3 linked regions of the Lujinxingia sediminis genome follow. Each later gene encodes a partner of the first gene's protein in a complex. Links are inferred from orthologs where the notes say so. Each region holds a gene or a part of one and is shown on either strand. Other genes may lie near its edges.

The links.
Region 2: the proteins of tsaD (region 1) and tsaE are in contact, whole or in part, in a crystal structure (PDB 6N9A), measured with the Thermotoga maritima proteins. The link is inferred for Lujinxingia sediminis from one-to-one orthologs. Residues at the interface, in WP_004082750.1 of Thermotoga maritima: Cys10, Asp11, Arg49, His50, Leu82, Gly84, Gly135, Gly136, Glu154, Thr155, Leu156, Asp157, Asp158, Ser159, Glu162, Asp165, Lys166, Arg169, Leu170, Tyr175, Lys213, Thr214, Leu217, Tyr218, Gln221, Arg222, Asn324; in WP_004082108.1 of Thermotoga maritima: Leu37, Gly38, Lys46, Lys57, Val59, Lys60, Ser61, Thr63, Phe64, Thr65, Leu66, Met67, Val69, Pro71, Tyr82, Arg83, Leu84, Asp86, Asp88, Phe89, Asp93, Ile128, Asp130, Glu131, Arg134.
Region 3: the proteins of tsaD (region 1) and tsaB are in contact, whole or in part, in a solved structure (PDB 4WQ4), measured with the Escherichia coli proteins. The link is inferred for Lujinxingia sediminis from one-to-one orthologs.

What each region holds. Positions count from the first base shown.
Region 1 is NZ_SADD01000014.1:122,510-125,588, forward strand. Bases 43-2,968 are described here. They hold tsaD (tRNA (adenosine(37)-N6)-threonylcarbamoyltransferase complex transferase subunit TsaD), read right to left. Parts: upstream 2,069-2,968; coding sequence 1,016-2,068; downstream 43-1,015. Other genes in these bases: EA187_RS17865 (twin-arginine translocase TatA/TatE family subunit), read left to right, coding at 43-120; EA187_RS17870 (hypothetical protein), read left to right, coding at 117-581; EA187_RS17875 (hypothetical protein), read right to left, coding at 690-995. Outside these bases: more of EA187_RS17865, read left to right, coding at 1-42.
Region 2 is NZ_SADD01000001.1:1,150,111-1,153,214, reverse strand. The notes cover bases 113-3,063. They hold tsaE (tRNA (adenosine(37)-N6)-threonylcarbamoyltransferase complex ATPase subunit type 1 TsaE), read right to left. Parts: upstream 1,884-3,063; coding sequence 1,341-1,883; downstream 113-1,340. Other genes in these bases: EA187_RS04715 (protein kinase domain-containing protein), read right to left, coding at 1,900-3,063; EA187_RS04725 (hypothetical protein), read right to left, coding at 855-1,328; EA187_RS04730 (CPBP family intramembrane glutamic endopeptidase), read right to left, coding at 208-858; EA187_RS04735 (hypothetical protein), read right to left, coding at 113-211. Outside these bases: more of EA187_RS04735, read right to left, coding at 1-112; more of EA187_RS04715, read right to left, coding at 3,064-3,104. UniProt on the Escherichia coli protein: Required for the formation of a threonylcarbamoyl group on adenosine at position 37 (t(6)A37) in tRNAs that read codons beginning with adenine.
Region 3 is NZ_SADD01000011.1:148,006-151,043, reverse strand. The notes cover bases 110-2,994. They hold tsaB (tRNA (adenosine(37)-N6)-threonylcarbamoyltransferase complex dimerization subunit type 1 TsaB), read left to right. Parts: upstream 110-1,130; coding sequence 1,131-1,859; downstream 1,860-2,994. Other genes in these bases: EA187_RS15745 (serine/threonine-protein kinase), read left to right, coding at 2,021-2,994; rseP (RIP metalloprotease RseP), read left to right, coding at 110-1,121. In the rest of the region: more of rseP, read left to right, coding at 1-109; more of EA187_RS15745, read left to right, coding at 2,995-3,038. UniProt on the Escherichia coli protein: Required for the formation of a threonylcarbamoyl group on adenosine at position 37 (t(6)A37) in tRNAs that read codons beginning with adenine.

The sequences.
Region 1 (3,079 bases):
TTGAGCTTCCAGAAGGGGCTGGCCGAGGATGTGATCGATGTGAGCTCGCCCTCCGGTGAGCTCGACCACGAAAAGTCCTCCGGCGAGTCGACGGAGCCGACGCAGACGAGAGAGTCATGATGATGGTGGCCGAGGTGGTATCGAGCTTTACGTGGACGCCGTTGACCTTTTATGCGGCTGCGGCGCTGGTTCAGCTCATTGTGATCTTGCTGAGCTTTCGCTTCACCCAGCTCAACCCGGATTATAACACCTTTGCCGGAGCGCTGGTGGTTGCGGTGCCGGTCAATGTGCTGGCGTACTTCACGCGCGATTTTGGGGTGACCGGGGTGCTCATTGTGGGGGCCACGCTCTTCGGCCTGCTGGTGGGGATCGCCCGTGGCGATGTGTTTCGTACTGCGGTGGCCTGGATGCTGTGTCTGGCGACGTACTGGGGGATGGCCAGCTATGTGGTCCCGAAGGCCGACGGCTTGAGCCTGGAGCAGGTCGGCGGGATGCCCAGGGTGCTGGTGCAGGGGGGGCTTGAGGCTGAGCCTTTCACTGAGAGTGATGTCGACAACCTCTCCAAAGGTAAGAGCGACTGAGGGCTGTGCCCGGCTTTGTGTGTGGGGATGCTTGTGCCAACGGGCGCGCCGAAGCGGCGCGCCCGTTGGCGTTTTAAAGATACATGATCCGGGTCAAGGCGGTGTGCCTCAGCGCTGGTGCTGGGCGATGGTGGCGTCGACGTCTTTTTTGAGGGTGTCGAAGTCGACGTGCTCATCAAAGATCACGATCAGAAAGTGATGCAGGCCATGGCGGGTGATGTAGACGCACTCGCTGGCGTCGGCGCTGATCGTGCTGAGATCAGTGAGAGCGGTGGCTTCATTGGCGCCGGCGATCATGGAGCGGGCCTGGCCGCGGGTGGCCAGGGGGTTTCCCTTCTCGTCGATGAGCACGAGTGCTTTGACGCGGTCGTGGCGAAGCAGGGCATCGAGGATCTGAGGAGCGGGTGTGGTCACAGGGGGACTCCAGTGTGGCGTTAGCGGTGGGTGCGGGCCGGGGTACGCTCGGAGTGGCCAAGGGGCATGCTGGACTGAGCGCGGATGGGGTGGCCGATGGCATGGGTCGCACCCTCCAGCTGCAGGTAGTGCTCGGCGATGGGGCCGAGCATCGCCGCATTGTCGGTGCACAGAGAGGGGGGCGCGACAAAAAGCTCAAGGCCTCTGGCCTGACAGGCTTCTGCGGCGCGCTGACGAAGTCTGCTATTGCAGGCCACCCCGCCGGAGAGCACCAGGCGTTTAAGCGTGTGGGTCTCACAGGCGTTGAGGGCCTTGAAGAGAAGTACGTCGACGACAGCTTCCTGGAAGGAGGCGCAGAGGTCGTTGAGCGCCTGGCCTTCGGGAATGCCGTGGGCGTCGATATGCTGCGCAACGGCGGTCTTTAAGCCGGAGAAGGAGAAGTCGAAGTTTTTGCGCGTCCACATCGGTCGCGGAAATTCGATGGCATCGGGGCAGCCGTCTTTTGCAAGGCGGTCGATGGCCACGCCGCCCGGATAGGGCTGACCGAGCATACGCGCGACCTTATCAAAGGCCTCGCCGGCCGCGTCATCGCGGGTGCGGCCTAAGAGCTCGTAGTCGCCCAGACCGTGCACAATGTAGAGGTCGGTGTGCCCCCCGCTGACGATCAGTCCCAGGTAGGGGAAGGTGGGGTTTGCGACCTGGTCGCCTTCGAGAAGCACGGCGGTGAGGTGACCTTCGAGGTGGTTGAGTCCCACCACCGGTTTGTCGAGCGCGAAGGCCAGGGCGCGGGCGGTCTCAATGCCCACAAGCAGGCTTCCGACAAGGCCGGGGCCGCAGGTCACGCCAAACCCCTCAACCTGATCGAGGGTAAGGTTGGCCTCTTCCAGCGCCTCGTTGAGAACCTGGTGGATGTCGCGGATGTGGTTGCGGCTGGCCAACTCCGGGACCACCCCGCCGTAGCGGCGGTGGATGGGAATCTGGCTGGCGACGGCGTTGGCCAGGATCTGGCGGCCGTCCTTAATGAGCGCGACGGAGGTTTCGTCGCAGCTCGATTCGATGGTCATGACAAGCATGGTGTTGCCTGTGGTGCAGAAGAGGTGGCTTAGAACTGGGTCTGAAGAATGCGGCGGACCTCGTCGGCGCTCTGGCCGTCGGGTTGAATCTCCAGAAACTTCTCGTAGGCGCCTTTGGCCTGATCGCGGCGCCCGGCGAGCTGGTAGGCGGTGGCCAACTCCAGGTAGAAGGCGCCGGTGCGCATGCCCAGCCGCTCGGCGCGGGTGAGATGCTCGACGGCCTCGGCGTTGTTGCCATCGTAAAGGGCAGCCTGACCGTGGAGGAAGGCGACCTGGCGATTGTTGGGCGCGCGCTTGCTCAAGTCGCGGGCCAGGGGAAGCGCTTCATCGATTCGCTCGCGCTGGACCATGGTGCGCAGGCGCTGGATGTCTTCGTTGACCGAGGTTTCACGGTCGGGGGCCGGAGTGGTGGCAGCGGCGCGAAGTTCTTGATCTTCGGGGGCCGGGGTGGTTTCGACGGGCGCGGTTTCTTCGGCGTCGGCTTCCCGGGCAGCAGCAGCTTCGGCAGCGGCGGCTTCTTCGGCAGCCTGATCTTCGGGGGAGGGTGCAGCCGCGTCGCTTGCGGAGCGTTCGCTGGCGAGTTCCACGGCGGCGGCTTCGGCCGACATACCTTCGTGGCGAGCGCGGGCCAGGGCCTGATCGAGGTCAAGACCGGTGGGTTCCTCATCTTCAGCGACCTCCTCGCCGACATGAGGCTCAGCCGCTTCGACCGCAGGCTCCTCCGCTTCAGGTTCGGGCTCCTCGGCGCTGGCCACCTCTTCCGGGATTGCGTCGGCCGGTTCCGGACTCGACGACATCTGCATCGCTACAAGCGTGATCGCGACAAGCGCCATGATCGCCGCAGCGATCACCCACACCTTCCAGCTCTTCGACTCCCCGGCGAGCTCCTCGCCGAGGTCGTCGTACTCATGAAGGCTTTCGCCCTTCTGGAAGAACGAGGCCTCCGAGAGCGCGCCGTCCAGCTGAACCCGGGGGCGCGCATCCGCGGTGGGGGCGGCGCCGGTGAGGGTA
Region 2 (3,104 bases), on another replicon or contig:
CCACAACGTCATAGCCCAATACCAGCTGGGTGAAGGCAAACCCGGCTGCGCCGAAAAGAAGCATCGCCAGCGCGAGAATCACCGTCAGCTCGAACCAACGCCGTCCCGGTGAGACGATCGCCGCCAGTGCGATGCCTAGAAAGAGCGCGATCGTCGCAATCCAGAAGATCAGCCCTGGTTGTACCGTCGTGATCACCACCACCGGGTTCATCGCTCATCCTCGGGACTGGAGTTCTCAGCAGACGTCTGCGCCTGCCGGGAGATATGCTCCAGATTAAAGTAGTTGATCGTAATATGCGCGATCACCGGCCCAAGTACCGATCCGGTATAAAGATACATCAGCCCGAAGAGCGCCCCGAGTCCCAACGCCATATACGTCCAGGGACGGAAGGTCTCGCGCTCTGGACCGATATGAATAAGCCCGAAAACAATGCTCGCAAGCCCAAGCCCCACCCACTCGCCATAGGCCCCCGACCAACCGGCTGTGCTGAAGGCCTGCTGCAAAAAACCGCGAAAAAAAATCTCTTCGGCTACGCCGCTGGTCAACGCCAGAACTTGAATCTGCCCCGGGGACATTGCCCCCAGCATAGCCCCGAACCCAGCTCCGAGCTTACGACCCCAGGTGGTGTACCGCTCCACAAGACGCGATGCGACGACGGCTCCCAGCCCCACTCCCGCGCCCAGTACAGCGTGCATCGCGGTGGTTCCCTGCACCTTCTCAGGCCAGACCAGCAGATTTAAGTCCAGCCACACCACGCCCAGGAGCCAGGCCACGCCCAGCATCCCGCCGTAGAAGATCAGCGCTGCCAGGACCCCGGGTGCGGCACCCGGTTGAGGCTCATCCGGTCGCTGACTCAAAACTCCTCCGACGTCTCTCCCAGAAGGCGATCGGCCCGCGCTTCCAACTCGGGTGAGCGCTCAATGCCGCGGAAACGCACCGTAAGCCCGCTGCACGGGTGTTTACGCCAGTCCAGATGAAAACGCTGGTTGCGTTGCACCCGGAAGTAGTCGTTGAGCTGATCGGCCAGAAATTCGATCACGGCCAGCAAACGATCGCGTGGCGAGGTCGCCGCGATAAAAGCTGCGTCCTGGTCTTGAATGATGGCTGCGCCTTCAAGCTCCAGGGCAAAACGCTTATCGGCGCTGGTAAGTTTGAGACGGCCAAATACAAAGTCGTCTTCTTCCTCCACCTCCAGCGCGATGCGCTCACCGGGGCGAAGGTAGGCGTGGTAGCGGGTGCGAAGGCGGGCCTCGATCTTACGTCGGGCAGGCACCGGCAGCACCACCTCCGCCTGGGGGGTCGGGGTGTCGTTGGGGGTCGCGCTCATGGGGGAAATCCTTCAGGTGATATCGTCGAATTTGGAGCCGACGCGATCGACCAGCGATCCAAACGCTTCACTGGCAAAGATGCGGGCCTGGCGGCCTTCGCCCCGGTGCCCAAGCTCCACGATCACGCCCTGCCCGGGCCAGGCATGGGGGATGCGATCGAGCCACTCCACGCAGACCAACGTCTCGGGGCGGTCGATGTAGTCCCAGTAGGCCAGGGACTCAAGATCATCGACATGCTCAAGCCGGTAGAGATCCATATGCACGAGTTCCGCATCGCGTCCGTACTCCTGAACCAGTGCATAGGTGGGACTTGAGACTTCGTCGGGAGCGATGCTCATGCCTTCGGCCAGCCCCTTGATCAAGGTCGTCTTGCCCGCGCCGAGGTCGCCCACAAGCCCCAGAAACCCCTCACCACGCTCGTGCAACCCACGCCCGAGCGCACGCCCCAGATGCAGCGTTGCCGCCTCGCCGTCGAGCGCGAGCTCGACGCGAGGCACGACAATCAGGCCGGTGTATTCACCCGGATCAAAGCTCGGGCGCTCGCGTGTCGTCATGATGCCACCTGCCCGCTCATTGCACGTAGAGCGGGAACTCCACACCGCGATTGGAGATGGCACCGTGCTCCGGGAACTTCATCGCGCGGAAGCGCTGGATCATGCACTGGCCGACCTCGCGACTCTGGTACTTGCTCTCCTTGATCTGCACGCCCCCGGTGGTGCCGGAGGGACGGATAAAGAACTGCACGGTCAGCCCCTTAAAGGAGCTGTTTCGGTTAAGCTCGGAGCGAATGCAATCGGTCATCGCGTTGAAGTCGCTCATAATGACGCGGTTGATTTCCTGGTCGCTCAGGTGCTTGGCGGAGCCTGAGAAATTGGCCATATCAACATCGGCCTCACGCGGCCCCGACGCTCCGGCAGCCGAGCCCCCGGCGGATGCCCGCTTGCCTCCGGCGCCCCGCACTTTCTTGAGCGTACGCGCGATCTCCTCCTGGCTTGCACGAGGATTGAAGATGCTCTGCAAAAGATCGGAGTCCACCGCGACCGCCTGAAATTCCGAGGGAGGAGGCAAGAAGGTGTAGTCCAGTGAGGCAAATGCCTGTTCCAGCGGCATCGGCTCCGGGTCCGGCTGCTGCAGCCAGAACCAGCCCATCGCTGCCAACACCACCAGGCCAGCCACAATGGACACCACCAGGGCGGCGAGCCCGCCCTTCTTGACCTTGCGCTGAAGCTCGGCCCGGGCCTCGGCCTCGCGCCGCCGGCGCTCCTCGCGTTCGGGGATGTACGCCTTGACCTCGGCGCTAAACGCCTCCATCTCAATAAGCCGACAGCGCTGCTGGGTAAAACGATCGAGCACCAGCGAGTTCTCGTCGATCTCATCGGCGCGAAGCTGCTCAAGGATCTTAATTTCGGTGAAGGGGCCGTAATCCAGGCCGCTCTTCTGCACCAGATAGCGCTCCGCTTCGGCCTCATCGGCCGGCGGCGGGGCGATATCGCCCACATCGAAGAGATCAAAGAGGCTGTCGCCCTCCTCGCTCTCAACCACAGCCGGCTCCACCGGCAGCGCGCCGGGAGGCGCCACGCCGCTCAGGCGTGCACCGGCGTCTCGAGCGATCTCCTCAAGCTCATCGCGGAAATGCTGCGCTGAGGCCGGGCGCTGACGTCGATCTCCGGAGAGACAGGCCGAGACGAGGCTGAAGAGCGCTGGCGGGTATTTGGCCAGCCCGTCGAGGGCCATCTCATGGGCCTGCTTGCGATCGCTGGGAAGCCCGGTGGGAT
Region 3 (3,038 bases), on another replicon or contig:
TCGGCCTCGACCAGCGCACCTATGGCCTCATCGGAATGCACCTGGGCACCGCTGGCTCGACCATCGCCCTCACCGAACACGACGGCCCTGCCGCACGCGCTGGACTGGCCTACTTCGATCACATTATCGCCGTCGACGGCCACCCCGTACAACGCTTCCACGAACTCGAAGCACGCATCCAGGAGAGCGCCGGTAAGCCCGTTGAGATCCAGGCCCTGCGCCCTTTCCCCCTCCACGTCGATTACGGCACCTTCTACAAGCAACGCCTTATCAACGTCACCGTTACACCCGAACACATCGACGGATCCTACGACATCGGCGTGACCCCTTCCGAGATGGTCATCGCTCAGGTCGACCCCGACAGTCCCGTCGCACGCGCCGGACTCAAACCCGGCGACCGCATCCTCGCCGTCGACGACCGCAAGTTCTCCAGCTGGTCGCTCATGGTCAGCCACATCCACAACACCATCAACCAGCGCATCGTCGACCGCGACAACGCCGGAGACGATCCGCCCCCCCTCGACACAAACTTCCAGGTCGCCTTCCTGCGCGACGGTGAACAGCTCAAAACAACCCTCACCACCGACGTCGACTCCTATCAGGACCAGACCGAACAGGTCCGCTACCGCATCTTCAACGGCTGGGACTCCTTCCGTAACTCCGTTGAGCCCGAAAACATCCCACACCCCTTCTTCAGCCGCGTCGTCTACAGCACCTCCGAAGCCTTCTCACAAACCTGGAAGTTCACCCGCATGATGACCCTGGGACTCGTCCGCCTCGCAGAAGGCCGCGTCTCCACCAAGTCCATCGGCGGGCCCATCATGATCGGCGAACTCGCCGCAGAAGCCGGGCGCGCAGGATGGGAACCTTTCCTCGAAATGATGGCCCTCATCAGCATCAACCTCGCCATCCTCAACCTCCTCCCCATTCCCGTCCTCGACGGCGGTCAACTCCTGCTCTTCGCACTTGAGGCTATCAAACGCGGCCCCTTGAGCTTCCGTACACGCCAGATCGCCGCTTACATCGGCTTCACCATGATCCTCATGCTCATGATCCTGGCCTTCAAGAACGACATCGAACGCAACTGGCACCGCGCCGTCGAATACTTCGAATCCCGCTGAGCTGCATCCATGACTTCCCCTTTACTTTCTTCGACACGCGTCCTCGCCATCGACGCCGCTACCCGCATTCAGGCCCTTGCCCTCCTCGACGGCGATCAACTCCTGGAGAACCGTACCCAGCGCGTACGCTACAACCACGGCAGTGCCCTGCTCGCCAATATCGAAGCCCTCTTCGAAGCCCAGGCACTCTCCCTCAACCAGGTCGACCTCTTCGCCGTCGGCCTCGGCCCGGGAAGTTTCACAGGTCTGCGCGTCGCCCTCGCCAGCGCAAAAGCCCTGGCTCGCGCACACAACAAACCCATCGTCGGTGTCTCCAGCCTCGCCGCCGCTGCGCTCCCCCTCGCCCTCAGCTCCCCTGAGCGCCCCGTCTGTGTCGCCTTCGACGCACGACGAAACGAGGTTTACGCAGCGCTCTTCATCGCCCGCAACAACGCCCTCGCAACTCTCTTGCCCGAAAACACCTACGCCCCCCACGAGCTCGCCGCTCAACTCAGCGCCCTGAACCTCCCCACACCCATCACGATCCTGGGAGACGGCATCGCCCCCTACCCGGCACTCCGCAACCTCGGCGACCTCTCCACCTTTCACATCCCCCCAACCTTTCTCAATACCCCCTCAGCACTCGGCGTCGCCCGTCTCGCCAGCGAACACCTCGCGGCCCACGGCCCCGACGACCTGGTCACCCTTGAACCCAACTACATCCGCCCCTCCGACGCACGCCTCCCCTCAAAACCCTGAGGCACGTACTTCGCCCTTCCCCTCGGCGAACCCCTGCCTCACCGGCCAGACTTAAATTGCCCCCTCCCTCAACCTCCTGTTAGGTTGATAACTGTTTTCTATATGCCCACATCATTGATCGTCGCGTCTTTGCTGGCGCCCCGCTGTTTGGAACTCGTCACATGGACTGGAACCCGCCACAACCCGGCGACATCTTCGAAGGCAAGTACCGTATCGAGTCCGTCCTCGGAGTAGGTGGTTTCGCTCACGTCTACCGCGCCACCCAGCTCGACCTCGGTCGCCCCGTCGCCTTGAAGGTGCTCAAACCCTTCTCCCCCCCGCGTTCTGGCGACGCCGATGCCGCCGAAGATGTCTGGATCAAACGCTTTCGCCGTGAGGCCCAGCTCGTCGCTCAACTGCGCGATCCCCATACCATCACAATGTACGAGTATGGGCAGGCCGACAACGGCATGTCCTACATGGCTTTCGAGTTCGTCTCCGGAAAAAGTCTCGATGTCGTCCTCAAAGAGTCCGGCCCACTCTCCGCCAAACGCGTCGCCGCCATCCTCACCCAGGCGCTCGAAAGCCTCGCCGAGGCCCACCAGTACGGCGTCCTCCACCGCGACATCAAACCCGCCAACATCCTCGTCTACGAACACCTCGGCAAGACCGACCGCGTCAAAGTCCTCGACTTCGGTATCGCCAAACCACTTGCCGATGAGACCGACCTCACCTCCAGCGATCTCACCCAGGCCGGCATGATCGTCGGCACACCCAGCTACATGGCCCCCGAGCAGCTCACCGGCGAAGGCATCGGCCCGGCAAGCGACATCTACAGCATGGGCCTGGTGGCCTTCGAGCTTTTGACCGGCAGCAAAGCCGCCGCGGGTCCCACCACCATGACCATCATCAGCAAACAGCTCAGCCCCGAGGTCTTCAAAGTCCCTGCCGAGCTCGACGTCCCCGCCGGACTCCGCTCCATCATCAATTGCATGCTGGCCAAGAACCTCGAAACCCGCTTTAAGACCGCCGGCGACGTCGCCGCACTCCTGGAAAACTGGGACTCCGAGACTCCCCTGGTGGGCGAACAGACACCCGCGCCAATGCCTGCCCCTGCCGCCATCACTGCCGATCTCCGAAGCCCGCCTCCCGAGGCCCACATCACCCCTCCGCCCCCAGAGCTCCCGGCGGCCCCCCCCC